DNA from 2 places in the Paenibacillus sp. FSL L8-0708 genome. Region 2 is predicted to be linked to the other one. Evidence: predicted binding sites of a transcription regulator. Region 2 holds the regulator's gene; the other holds the start of a gene.
What was found. The regulator LexA, encoded in region 2, represses DNA repair genes until DNA is damaged. The targets are predictions, from matches to a motif close to CGAACATATGTTCG.
Positions count from the first base shown of each region.

Region 1: the regulator LexA is predicted to act here: its motif matches at 3,582-3,595, upstream of recA (recombinase RecA).

Region 1 is NZ_JBBPBC010000001.1:4,701,026-4,708,269, forward strand. Features, by position in the region: gene rny (ribonuclease Y) at 1-1,295, opposite strand, end outside; gene NYE58_RS22475 (regulatory protein RecX) at 1,612-2,337, opposite strand; gene recA (recombinase RecA) at 2,448-3,512, opposite strand; gene NYE58_RS22485 (competence/damage-inducible protein A) at 3,813-5,099, opposite strand; gene pgsA (CDP-diacylglycerol--glycerol-3-phosphate 3-phosphatidyltransferase) at 5,208-5,795, opposite strand; gene NYE58_RS22495 (YajQ family cyclic di-GMP-binding protein) at 5,951-6,442, opposite strand; gene NYE58_RS22500 (hypothetical protein) at 6,653-6,814, opposite strand; gene NYE58_RS22505 (helix-turn-helix domain-containing protein) at 6,894-7,244, opposite strand, start outside.
Region 2 is NZ_JBBPBC010000001.1:4,344,663-4,351,906, reverse strand. Features, by position in the region: gene NYE58_RS20715 (MBL fold metallo-hydrolase) at 64-846, shown strand; gene NYE58_RS20710 (methyltransferase domain-containing protein) at 885-1,661, shown strand; gene NYE58_RS20705 (hypothetical protein) at 1,662-2,240, opposite strand; gene NYE58_RS20700 (hypothetical protein) at 2,463-2,843, opposite strand; gene NYE58_RS20695 (L,D-transpeptidase) at 2,994-3,332, opposite strand; gene lexA (transcriptional repressor LexA) at 3,510-4,136, opposite strand; gene NYE58_RS20685 (LysM peptidoglycan-binding domain-containing protein) at 4,388-4,801, shown strand; gene NYE58_RS20680 (DUF896 domain-containing protein) at 4,911-5,120, shown strand; gene NYE58_RS20675 (hypothetical protein) at 5,170-5,691, shown strand; gene NYE58_RS20670 (HAD family hydrolase) at 5,726-6,511, shown strand; gene NYE58_RS20665 (FixH family protein) at 6,774-7,199, shown strand.

The DNA.
Region 1 (7,244 bases), 360 kb from region 2:
AGTGTTTCACGGCGAGCACCAGGTCTAGCAGCCGACAATGCGTCAGCGGCACCAACCAACATAGCAATAACCGAGGTAGCTTCGCAGTCTCCATGATGAGATGCGATACTGTTGATAACAACCGGATGTTCTTTATATTTCTTCGCTAGTTCAACGCCGATCTCAACATGCGAACCTTCCACTTCATGATCCAGCGCTTTGCCGATATCATGGAGTAATCCTGCACGTTTTGCAAGCACGATGTCTTCCCCAAGCTCACCGGCCATCAGTCCTGTTAAATAAGCAACCTCCATGGAGTGCTTCAATACATTTTGACCATAGCTTGTACGGAATTTCAGACGCCCCAGAATCTTGATCAAATCTGGATGCAAACCGTGAACGCCCACTTCGAAAGTAGCTTGTTCACCATATTCCCGAATCCGTTCGTCCACTTCTTTGCGGGATTTCTCCACCATCTCTTCAATACGAGCGGGGTGAATACGTCCATCAGCCACCAATTTCTCAAGTGCCGTACGGGCCACTTCACGGCGGATTGGATCAAATCCTGACAAAATAACTGCTTCCGGCGTATCATCAATAATGAGGTCGATACCTGTAAGAGTTTCCAAAGCACGAATATTACGGCCTTCACGACCGATAATCCGACCTTTCATCTCTTCATTCGGCAACGTAACAACTGAAACCGTTGTTTCCGCTACGTGATCAGCTGCACAGCGTTGGATAGCGAGTGTGATGATTTCACGGGATTTCTTATCCGCTTCTTCTTTCGCCTGCTGTTCAATTTCTTTGATCATTTGTGCCGTTTCATGGCGAACTTCTTGCTCAACATTGCTAAGAATGATACTTCTTGCATCTTCGATGCTTAAATTGGAGATACGTTCCAATTCAGTGACTTGGTTTTTGTAAATAACATCAATTTGCTGTTGGGTTTCATCAATTCGTTTCTCTTTGTTAGCTACTTGTTCTTCTTTTCTTTCAAGCGATTCCATTTTTTTATCCAGAGATTCTTCCTTTTGCAGCAAACGTCTCTCTTGCCGTTGGATTTCATTCCGACGTTCACGAGTTTCTTTCTCAGCTTCAGTACGGATTCTATGGACTTCGTCCTTAGCTTCCAATACTGTTTCTTTCTTCAGCGCCTCAGCGTCCTTCTTCGCATTCTCAACGATGACAACGGCTTCTCTTTCTGCGCTTTGGATTTTAGCTTCTGCAAGGGATTTACGAATAAAATAACCGAACCCAAAGAATATTGCAGCTACAACGAGAACGATAATGACCCAGATCCATGATTCCAGCATCTGTTCACCTCCTCGTTGGTTCCTCTCCAAGGTATATCCCTGGGAATTGTGCAGTTGTTTAACTATCCGTTCATCACCATACAAAAAACCGGTAAACAACCGATTGCCATACTGCACATGCTGCACATGCACACTGCCCGCCTTATCCGGCGATTACATTTCATATGAGTTGTACGTGAACCGTTTAAAACAGTCTCCTTTTTGGGAAGGAAAAAGGATTCTAATTTTATGCCGATTCATGTTATATTTTATTATTTATAAAAAGACATTGTCAAGAGAGTCGATATACGCATTAATGTCAAGAGAATCAGTGATTCTAGTAAAACTCCTCATCTTCACCTTCATAATTGTCTTCCGCAAGTAAAGTATTGATCACTTGGCGAACCATATCGCCCGAAAATCCACGGCGCATAAGGAAGGCTCCAGTCTTTCTTCGCTTATCTGAAGCTTCTCCACGGATGAGATTCCATTTCTTGCGCCCAGTTTCGAGTGCGCTCTCCAGCTCTTGTTCAGGAGTAATATTCTCCAAAGCTTCCGATATAAGGGTTTTGTCAATCCCTTTCTCACGTAGCTCTTGTCGAATCCACATCTTCCCTTTCCGCTGGTTCGCTATTCGTTGCTCTGCCCATTGCTTAGCATATAAAGGGTCATCAAGAAGTCTTTCCTCCTGCAGCCGCTGCACCACTTCCGCAATAATAGTCTCTCCTATTTCCTTCTGGCGTAAACGGCGAGTCATTTCCATAGCGGTGCGTGGTTTACGTTCTAGATAACGGAGGCCTTCTACATAAGCTCGTTGACGCTCATCAGCTACAACAATTTCCAACAAATCAGCCTTCATAAAAGAATTACCAGTAATCATTCGATATTTAATCATGACGTCCTCGTGCACAGTCATGTTATATGCTCCGAAATGTATGATATAACGGTGGTCAGATTTCTTTTGACGTTCTACTTTAGTGATCTCTAAGAGTTCTCCTTCAGGAAAATCAGATAACACCTGCTCATCTTGTTCTTCTGCTTCAAAATCCAGTTGTATTACCATAGTTGTTTGTCACCTCATAGCAATAGATCGGTTATCGTCTTACTTTCATTACTTGTTAAGAAAAGACACCCTGCAACAATCAATCACAGGGCGTCCTATTGCTTAATATACTATTCGATTTCGAGAAGCAATTTCTCTTCTTCTTCTTGCTCTGCAATAATATCTTCATTCTTCGGCGCAGCAACAATAGTGGATAAATTACTTGCTTCACGGATCTTATTCTCAATAATAAGGGCTATATCCTGATGTTCCTTCAAAAACTGTTTAGCATTCTCACGACCTTGACCGAGACGCTCGCCTTCGTAGGAATACCATGCACCACTCTTATTCACGATATCCATTTCAGTACCGATATCTACAAGACTTCCCTCTTTGGAAATCCCTTCACCGTACATGATATCAACATCAGCCTGTTTAAATGGAGGAGCTACTTTATTCTTCACAATCTTGATCTTAGTACGGTTACCAACCACATCGTTCCCCATCTTGATGCTCTCTACGCGACGTACATCTAAACGTACAGAAGAGTAGAATTTCAATGCACGACCACCCGGAGTTGTCTCAGGGTTACCGAACATAACACCGATCTTCTCACGAAGCTGGTTGATAAAGATAGCGATCGTATTGGATTTGCTAATGGCACCAGAAAGCTTACGAAGTGCTTGAGACATCAAGCGAGCCTGCAATCCGACGTGGGAATCACCCATATCGCCTTCAATTTCAGCCTTAGGTACCAAAGCAGCAACGGAGTCAACGACAATAATATCAACGGCTCCACTACGAACAAGTGCTTCGGCGATTTCCAGCGCTTGTTCACCCGTGTCTGGCTGAGAAAGCAGCAATTCATCGATATTTACGCCCAAGTTACGTGCATATTTCGGATCAAGCGCATGCTCGGCATCGATAAATGCAGCTTGTCCGCCTTGTCTTTGCACTTCTGCAATAGCATGAAGAGCAACTGTTGTTTTACCTGAAGATTCCGGTCCATATACTTCAATAATACGTCCCTTTGGAAGTCCGCCTATACCTAACGCAATATCAAGTGCCAAAGATCCGCTAGGTACAACTTCCACTTGCATATGCGTGGATTCTCCCAGTTTCATTACCGAACCTTTACCAAATTGTTTTTCTATTTGACGAAGCGCCATATCAAGCGCTGCACGACGATCTGACAATCAGACCACTTCCTTCACTGTTTATAGTAATATAATAACGTGTTTTTAAGGTCTTGCCAAGCTTTTTTTCGAACATACATTCGTTTTTTTTGTCTTGGGCGTTATTTATCCCTTTTATTGTAAGCCTCCCTCCGGAGATAGAAGTTAGTTAAATTCCCCACTTCACCGGACATCAACGACTTATGATCATGAGTAGCCATCGTGATCAAAATCTCTGCAAATATACAAAAAACCGCAGCAAAGAAATCTCAGTGCCACGGTTCTTCCGTATGTGTTTATTATAACTGGGCTAATCTCCCATTACAAGTCTGAACCCTCAAGAGGTGTCTCCACCTTGCGTTCCTCAAGTCTCCGCCACAGACGATACAGCAGAGCCTTTACAGTACGCAACCGGATATTTTCCCGTGTACCTTTAAGATTAAGCTCATAGACCTCTGTCTTACGTCCCCGTTCAGCCAAGCCGATAAATACAAGTCCAACAGGCTTGCGCTCAGAATAACCCGGTCCAGCCACACCCGTAACAGATAAGCCGAAATCGCTGTCTGCAATCATTCTCACTTGGTCAGCCAACACCTCGGCAACTTCTCGACTTACGGCTCCAGGAGCATTGGGTCCCTCCAAATAAGCACTTGGCACATTCAGTAGCTTTTTCTTTAAGTCATTCGAATAGCAGACGATTCCGCCGGCAAACATCGATGCACTGCCTGGAATATTTGTTATGCTCTCCATCAGCAAACCTCCGGTGCAGCTCTCTGCCGCACTTAAGGTCAGGCCGGCATCCGCCATCCAATCCACAATCAATTGCTCCAGCGGCACATCAATGTTCGCATACAAATGTTCCGGCAAAATCTCCTTGATTTGTTGTTCCAGTATCTCCAGCTTTTTTGTAGCTTCATGCTCAGAAGGGGCCTTTGTCGAAATACGAACAGTTACCTCTCCCTCTTTGGCATACGGAGCAATCGTTGGATCCGTCTGACTGTGAATCAGTTCGATGAGCTTGTCCTCCAGCAGTGATTCTCCGATGCCGGCAAATTTGAGCATTTTTGAATAAAGCGGTGTTTCGTTCGTCAAGGCGTGCTGCTGTAGCCACGGTACTGCTTTATCTACGAACATCGGTTTCATCTCACGAGGTGGACCTGGAAGCACAATATAATATTTCTTCTCATGCTCAAAAGCAATCCCAACCGCAAGACCGATTTCATTCGGCAACGGTGTAGTTCCTTCAATTATAAGTGCCTGTTTGCGGTTATTTTCGGTCATAACGATCTTACGATCATCAAAGAAACGTTGTACATGATCCATCGCCAAACGATCAATATGGAGCATTCTACCTAGCGATGCAGCCAGTGCATCTTTAGTCAGATCATCCTCAGTGGGGCCAATTCCGCCCGTAAAGATAATAACGTCGGCCCGACTCTGAGCGATCTCGATGGCTTGCTGCAGGCGGCTGCTGTTATCACCGACAACGGTTTGAAAGTATACATCGATCCCGATGGCAGCTAGCTCTATAGACAAAAACTGGGCATTACTATTCACGATTTGACCGAGCAAAAGCTCTGTCCCTACTGCAATAATCTCCGCTTTCATACCTGGCTTTCGCCTCCTCGTTATAATGTAGGTACACTGCTTTTGGATTTCAAAAAAGGTAATAGGTGCTTCACCTATTACCTTTCCTTGTATATCCAGCTTACATGCTTACGCATTATGCAGCTGTAGCAGATCCTTATTCTTCACAAAATAATCAATTCCAGAATAAATAGTGATCAGCGCTGCGGCCCAAATAGCAATATCGTCTACAGGAATACTGACAAATTGAAATGGGAAATTATTCAACAACAGCAGTGAGATCGCAACAATTTGTACAACCGTCTTTATCTTGCCCCATTTGCTGGCGGCAACCACTTTTCCCTCTAGCAATGCAATCTGGCGAAGTCCGGTGACTGCAAACTCACGACTGATGATTACAATAGCAATCCATGAATCGCATCTGCCCAGCTCCACAAGTGAAATCAGAACTGCAGATACCAGCAGTTTGTCCGCAAGTGGATCAAGGAGTTTACCGAGATTGGTGACCATATTATATTTCCTAGCAATGTAGCCGTCTATTCCATCCGTGCTGGCCGCAAGCAAAAAGATTACAGCTGCTACCAAATGATTAACAGATAGCTGAAACGAGCCCCAATGTATCGGTTCTGGATAAAAACTGAAATCCACCAGTAAAAAAAACATCATAATCGGGATCAGGCAAATACGAGCTAGCGTGATGCGGTTGGGCAAATTCACTGAAGTTTTCCTCCCCTAAATCGTTCATACAAATTGCCTAAATCAGGCTAATCCATTTCTACTTAAGCAAGTATATTATAGCAATAAATAGGTGTCAAAAAAACAGAAAGCACCCCGCGTTGTTAGTGCTAATAAGCACTGCGGGGCACAAAATTCTATTTCATGTTCATGAATTGTAGATCCAGCGGCAAATCAGCTTTACGCAAGATCTGAATAATCTGCTGCAAATCGTCGCGGCTCTTACCGGTCACACGAATTTGATCCCCTTGGATCTGGCTCTTCACCTTTAATTTTGAATCACGAATCAGAATATTAATCTTTTTCGCATTCTCCTGATCAATGCCTTGCTTAAGCCCTAAACGTTGACGTACAGATCCCAGGGAAGCCGGTTCTACTTTACCGAAATCCAGATTCTTTAGGGTAATGCCTCTTTTCACCATCTTTGATTGTAAAATATCAATAACAGCGTTGAGCTTATATTCGTCTTCAGAGGCGATAATAAGTGCATCTTTCTCCAGCTTCAGACTGCTTTTGCTGTTCTTAAAATCAAAGCGGTTGTCGATCTCTTTCTCTGTTTGGTGAATAGCATTCGTTAACTCCTGCATATCCATTTTGGATACAATATCAAATGAACATTCTGAACTCATTAAACTCCACGTCCTTTATACAATTAGTCTGCTACTATTATAAGAGAATGGTACTATTAAGTCTAATTTTGGATAAATCATTATGTAGCTCACCCGACATAGAAAACAGCCCCACTAAGTGGAGCTTTTCCTTCGAGTGAGTTTGGTTCAAAGGGTAGAAACACGTCTCCACCGGAAGTACGCCGTTGGAGACGTTCATTTCTACAGCTTCTATCTGCTTCGGACCGGATTACGAAACATATCCAGAATTCCTAGCACAATATGTGCAATACCGAATCCGAGAATTCCGTATCCCCAAGCACCTGGTGTCAAATAGTATCCGATGAGACTGACAACAACCCCAAGGCCAGCTACAATCCAGCTAACTGTCATAAGATGTACACCTCACTTTGGCTAAAACTGAAAACAGTCTTATGTTCTCCCTAAAGCCAAAGTCTATACATCCTATTTGTTATTCGCCTGTCCCTTCACTTTGGGTACCTTCACTTCCAGAACCGTCATCAAGATTAAGCAGGAGACGTGAGGACGTCTTCTCATCCGTGATTACTTGACCATTTACGGTAATCTCAGTTGCTGGGGAATATCCAGACTTAATATACATGCCCTCACTACCAAGAACGAAGCTCAGATGATCTCCAGCTCCTGTAGTTCCGAAGGAGAGTTTTTCACCTTTAGAGTTTTCGCCTTTATAAACTTCAAGCCAGCTCTCTCCAGTAGCAACAATCTCAACCTTAACTTCGCTTCCGGCAGGAGCTGTAACCTTAAATTTCGTTGTTTTGCCTGACTTCCCATCTGGTGTAAC
Region 2 (7,244 bases):
GAACAGGCGGATTATTGTAAGGGAGAAGAGCATGTAAGGGAAAAATGGAATGGGGGAGCGTAATTGATTAAAGATCGTTGGTTTACAGTAACGGAAATTGATCCGACCACCTATGCAATCAGTGAATATGGACATTGGGAAAAGGTGCATTCTTTTTTACTCTTGGGGCAAAAACAAGCCGCGTTAATTGATACGGGATTAGGTATTGATAATATTAAAAGAATAACGGATCAGTTAACGGATTTACCTATCGCTGTCATAACTACGCATGTGCATGCAGATCATATTGGCAGTCATGGACAATTCGAGACAATCTATGTACATAAAGAGGATGCGGATTGGCTGATTAACGGAATAAAAGGCTTGTCCCTTGCCCAGATTCGTAAAGATATGAGCCGGGACATCAGCCTTCCTGTTCCTGAAACCTTTGATCCTAACACCTACATACCTTTTCAAGGGAAACCAACAGCTCTTTTACAAGAAGGGGATGTGCTCGACATAGGCGGGCGCAAAATAGAAATATACCACACACCAGGTCATTCGCCAGGTCATATCAGCCTTTTTGATCATGCCAACGGATATCTGTTTACAGGTGATTTATTGTATGACGTTACGCCAATCTATGCCTTTTACCCTTCGACTAGTCCGGTTGATTTAGTGGCATCCTTAGAAAAGATTACGGAAATTCCAGGAGTTACCCAAGTATTCGGTTCTCATAATACACTGGGTTTAGATCCATCTATTTTACAAGAGGTCAAAAAGGCGGTTCGTGAGTTACGTGAGAAAAAGGTAGTAGCACATGGTACGGGCATTCACCAGTTTGATGGGTTTAGTGTGCAATTTTAGATTTTTCTATGTCGAAAACAAATGAGAGGTATGGCGATATGGCGTCTACATCAAAGGCTTTTACTAAATCAATAGATTCCTATTTAAACTACATTAAAATGCCTTGGGGGAGATTGTTTTATCATTCCGCTTGGCAGCAAATTGACAATCACTGCAGCTCTGATGAGGCAAAATCTATTTTAGATATCGGCTGTGGCTTTGGGATAACCAGTCGTGAATTCGCAAAAAAAGGTTATACAGTTACAGGGATAGATCCGACTCCAGAGATGATAGTCATTGCGCAAGAGTCTGCATGTAAAGACGGTCTTAACATAGCCTTTAGATCGGCAACGCTACAAGATGCAGATGTATTAGCGGACGGATATGACTGGATTTTTTGCCATAATGTGCTTGAATATCTCGATGATCCAAAACAATTGTTAATGGACATTAGTAAAAAACAAAATGAAAACGGAATGCTTTCTCTTATAACTCATAATCCAGTGGCAAAAGTGATGAAAAAAGCCATTATGAATAAAGATCCTATGGGGGCTATAGACAGTATTGGAAACACGCAGGAATATAGCGGCATTATTCAAACAGACATTACCATCTATACAAAAGATCAATTAGTGGAATGGCTCGCGGAGTGTGGTTATGAGATTAGAAGTATATACGGAATACATAATATCTACGGATATATTGTGGATAATGAAATAAAAATGGATGAGCAATGGCATGTAGAAATGGTGGAGCTAGAGCTTAAGTTAAGCAGTTTATCTCCATACAAGGACGTTGCTATTTTCACACATCTTATTGCGCAAAAAGCAACTTAATTATTCAGAGACGATTGACCTGAACAGTGCATGCAATTGCTGTACTTGGGAGAAAGCTTCCTTGTACTGGTTGTCGGATTGTCGAATAGGCAATAAACCCGGCAAGAAGGAGATACAATACACAGGCGTTTCTTTGCTGTTCATATATATTTTAAGCGTAAGCTCTTCAATCACATTAGCTTCTTCATCGGTGTCCTTAAGGATGTTAATATCTGCACTTGTTGCAGTAGTTTTGCTGTTTTGATGTCTTTTGGATACTTTTGAAAGGGTGAGTGCGTTAACCACAATCTCGGATCCCATTACATTATCAAAAGAGTATAGCTTTGCTACTGCTTTTTTGTTACTCTTCGGATTTTTGGTACCGATTGCCAATTTTTTATTAGGCTCGTTAAGTGCGATCAAGTGAGATTGATTGGGGGGAATGAATGTTTTGGTGAAGCTGATGTTAAAAGATGAGGTCGCATTAACTAGCTTAGAAATTTCAGATGAAGCAGATAGCGTTTTCAATTTTATAATGGCGGCACTTAGAATTAAAACAACTCCTAAAATAGCAAATAAGTACATCAGGAAAATCAGCATATAATCACACCTCCTAGTTATCTCATTAGACTCAAATTGTTGCTTATTGAAAGATATGCCTGAATGATCTCCACTAGTATCTTTTAAAAGGGAAATTCGTGGAATTATAGGATAGGCTTCACGATTAACCCAAAAAAAGCACCCAGAGAAACCTTCCGATTCTGCAAATGATGCAAAATTGGGGGTTGCTGCAAGGGTGCTTTTTAAGGTGATTATGTAAACCTATAGAAAATTGAAGGCAGTGATATGATCGGTATAAACAATCAGCTGTTTGTATTCGATCGGAGTCCCATAACTAGCATAAGGTCTTACAGTAACGTCATTGAGGACAACAAAGTTATAGCTGAAATTTTTATCAGGGTGTTCTGCTCCCAAATAAGATATGTATTCGTCTACAATTACATCATCCATCAAAGATTTTAAATCAAATACATCCTCTTTGTTGGAGACGGTTGGAGAGACGATTCCCTGAATGCTGCCAAAAGAGGTGAGCAAATTCACTTTTTTTCCACTAGCTTGTTCATCATTTAAAAGTAAACCGGACAGCTTACCCAGTGCATCGACTTTAAAATCGACGAGGGTTCTAATTTTTGAATTATTCAAACTAAACACATCCTTTTCAATTTGCAATCCTGTTAACAATATTCGACATATAATCACCAAACTCCTAGTATGCTAATGAAAAAATACTTACTTATGTAATGACCCCCATTTTTTAATGTGATTTGGGGGTTGCCGAGCCTCCATTCGAATTTAATTTCTTATCGTTACTCGTGTGCCTATAGGGACAATAGCAGCGAGTGCTAACACATCCTCGTTGTACATCCGGATGCAGCCGTGGGACACCTCTTTCCCAATGGAGGAAGGGTCATTGTTTCCATGAATTCCGTAGTGTGGTTTAGACAGTCCCATCCAAAAAACACCGAAGGGACCCCCTGGGTCGGGTTGTTTGTTAATAATAGTGAATTCACCCACTGGGGATTGGGTTAACATCTTACCGATGCCGACAGGGAAACCTCTAATCACAATATCATTGTCCAGAAGATATAACATTCGTTGGGTCAGATCTACAATAATTCGGTAGTTGGGCATTATACGCAACACTCCTTTCTAATTAGGATATGAGCAGAACGCCTAAAGGGTTATTCATAGAAAATGGCCATTTTAGCCATTGGGAACAATTGTTCGTAAGTGGTTGGAAAGCAAAAAAACGTAGAAAAAAGGCTGTTCCGCATATGCGGAACAGCCTTTTATGTTAGAAGTGCATACTTAGTGGATATCTCGAAACAATCCGATGACTCTTCCGAGAATAGTTACGCGATTAAGGCGAAGCGGCTCATAAGCTGGATTCTCCGGCTGAAGCCGTATATGATCACGTTCCTTGTAAAAGGTCTTAACGGTTGCTTCATCTTCTTCGGTCATGGCTACAACGATATCTCCGTTGTCCGCTGTTTGTTGTTGGCGAACAATCACATAGTCACCATTCATAATGCCTGCGTCCACCATACTATCACCCATGACAGACAGCATAAATACTTTGTTGTCACCTACATAGTGAGTAGGAAGTGGGAAGTAGTCTTCGATATTCTCTGTAGCAGTGATAGGTACCCCGGCGGTAACTTTACCTACGACAGGAATCCGTGAGATGGTCTGCGCGAATTGGTGAACATTCTCTGAATCCTCTTGGCCTAGTAATTCTATTGCACGTGGCTTCGTTGGATCTCGACGAATAAGTCCCTTCTTCTCAAGCCGGTCCAAATGACCGTGAACTGTGGAGCTGGAAGCAAGGCCAACAGCTTCTCCAATTTCCCGGACGGAAGGTGGATAACCCTTGCTGCGGACTTCGCTTCGTATAAATTCCAGGATCGCCAGCTGGCGACTTGAAATCTTTGACATTGGAATCAACCCCATATAGTAATGTTTGGGAAAATTATAACATAGAACTACCGTTCGCACAAACATAAGTTCTAACTATTATAAATATTAATCTGCTAGAGTTAAAAAATGGTAGACAAATGATAATAAAATGAACCGCTTGAGTCTCTCGAAAAAAAGAGAACAATTGTTCTGAAATAGTATTGAACAAAACACATGTTCGTGTTATTATAAATTCGAAAGTAAGAACAAGTGTTTGGAGGATGATGATTATGCTAAAATACAGTACATACCGCAGCATCTACGACAAGGCCCCAGTGGTTGAATCTATAGGACATAATGACGTTGCCCGTAATTCCGCTAAGGTGAAAGAGATAACGGAACGTTTGCTTGGAGGGATGATTTCGTTGTTCCGTCAAGATTTCTTTATTAAGTTAATATTGATTTTCGTGCTAGTATTATCTGGCCTAACAGTAGTGGGAAATGTGTTTGCAGGATCGACGACTATAATGAAGGAAGAGAAGCGGATTGTGGTTGAACGTGGAGATACACTATGGAGTATTGCCCTTAAGAATAAACCAGCTGATATGAAGACAGTTGTTTATATAGAAGGAATTAAACGTTCAAGTGGGATTAAGAGTAGTCAAATTAACGCTGGAGACATACTTACTTTACCTATTTATTAATTTTCTGAGAACATAATAGAATGACCAGTAGAGCTTGCAGGGAGTAGACCTTGACAAGCTCTTTTTCTCATGGCAGAGTTAGAATTAATTTATAGGGGGAGGGAAAGTATTGAATATTGATGAGTTGGTCGCGCGAATTAACGAATTGGCACGCAAACAGAAGAGCGTAGGCCTTAATCAAGAGGAAGTGGCGGAACGCGCCAAGCTTCGTGAAATTTACCTGGGGAATATCCGCAATAACTTCCGAGCACAATTAAATACTATTGAAGTAGTAGATAACGATGAGCATGAACAAGGTAACAAGGGGCTTAAACATTAGCTCGCTGTTCCTTTTCATAGATATTTCAGGATGACTAGGGGGAACGCACATGGCCCGTTCTTGGGAAAGAATGGTTCAACGCAACACACAGCAAATCAACAAGCAAAGAAAGAAACAAGGCAAGGATACGATTTATGCCTCTAAATCTCCTACCCAGAATGCCGAAGTCTTTAAAGGTCGCAACATTGCATTTCCGGTAGTGTTAGTGATACTTGGCACTATGTTTTGGGTAGTTGGTTCTATTGATCAGGCCAAAGGCAATGGCATGCTGGCTAATTGGCTGGGAGTAGTACTGTACTATTTGCTGGCAGCGCTATTGTTCTTCCGTCGTCCGTACTTGAAGGTGGAAAAAGCAAGACTGTCCACTATTAAATTCAATCGCGAACGCGGACTTCCAGCTGCAGATATTGAGAAAATCACCCTTTCGCGTGGAGCTGTAGTCATTAAGCACAAAGGGAAACGTAAGAAATGGATTTTCACAAAACTTATGAATCGCTATGATACTAATGCGATGAGTACACGATTAGAAGCATTTGCTAAAGCTCACAACATTGAAGTAGTTCACGAATAGAACTAGACCAGTTAAAGGGAGAGGGAGACCTGTAATGCCAATTTCTGCTGTACTATTTGACCTTGATGATACATTGCTGTGGGATGATCGGAGCGTCGAAGAAGCATTTCGTTCTGCTTGTGAAGCCGCCGGGGATACGATTGATCCACAAGAACTAGAAGTTGCAGTTCGTAAGGAAGCAAGTAGCTTGTATGAATCTTATGAGACGTTCCCATTTACAAAGATGATCGGAATTAATCCTTATGAAGCACTCTGGGCTAACTTTACGGCAGGTGAACAGCCAGAATTCCGTCAATTGGAGCAGCTTGCACCGGTATATCGTAAAGAGTCTTGGCGTCGCGGACTTGCAGTGTTAGGGGTGGAAGACGAAGCACTAGCTGAGACCTTGGCAACTAAATTCGCAGCAGAGCGCAGAAAACGTCCATACATCTATGAAGAAACAATGCATGTACTGGAACAGTTACGGGGTCAAGTGAAGCTTTTGCTACTTACGAACGGCTGTCCTGCACTGCAACAAGAGAAACTAGATGGTGTGCCAGAGTTAATTCCTTTCTTTGATCATATTGTGATTTCCGGAAGCTTTGGTAAAGGCAAACCGGATAAGGAAATTTTCCTGCATGCTTTAGAGCTTCTTGATGTAACGCCTGAGCAAGCGGTTATGGTCGGCGATAAGCTGACAACGGATATCCGTGGGGGGCTGGCAGCAGGGTTGACCACGGTCTGGATTAATAGAAAAGGTAGAGCACCTAGTCTTGATATTCATCCGGATCATGAAATCAATCACCTTGAGGAACTTCTTCCACTAGTTCAATCCTTGTAAGATATACAGAGCTATTAGCTCCAACATAAAGACTTTATAAAAGCAGCGAGTTTCTGAGATCCTAAGAAACTCGCTGCTTTTCTGTACATACATACTAACATAAGGATTTCATTAGATTTTTAAGTAAATGATTTAAGTCACAAGACTAATGCGGAATTGATGCAAAATACTGAAAAACCAATAATAATGTGTATAATAGATGGAGATGTATAACATGAATTGGTAGATTTTTATTATTCGATAATGATTGGGAGGGCTCCAAATGATGAGATCGAAGAAATTAGTCGCTGTATTATTAGGTGCAACACTTCTAGTACTAGGTGGATGTTCTTCAAATGGAACCAAGCATTCAGAAATACATAACATGAATATGAACATGTCTATGGAACCTATCAAAGTCGAACTACAATGGAGTCCTGAAGAAGTTGTTGTAAATCAAAAGGTAACCTTTGAAGCTGTGGTGACCCAAGATAACGAGGCAGTAGATGATGCAAAAGAGGTTCTGTTCGAAATTGTGAATAAAAATGATGAGGGACAGAAAATAGAGCTTAAGGGAAAGCTAATTGGTAAAGGAGTCTATCAAGCAGAAGGGACCCTTGAAAAGGAAGGACAATATAATGTCACTTCACATGTGACAGCCCGGACACAGCACTCTATGCCTAGCAAAGAGCTGTCTGTGAAACCATGATTCAAAGGTTCGCAAAGGTTACTGAGCAATAACAGATAAAGCAGA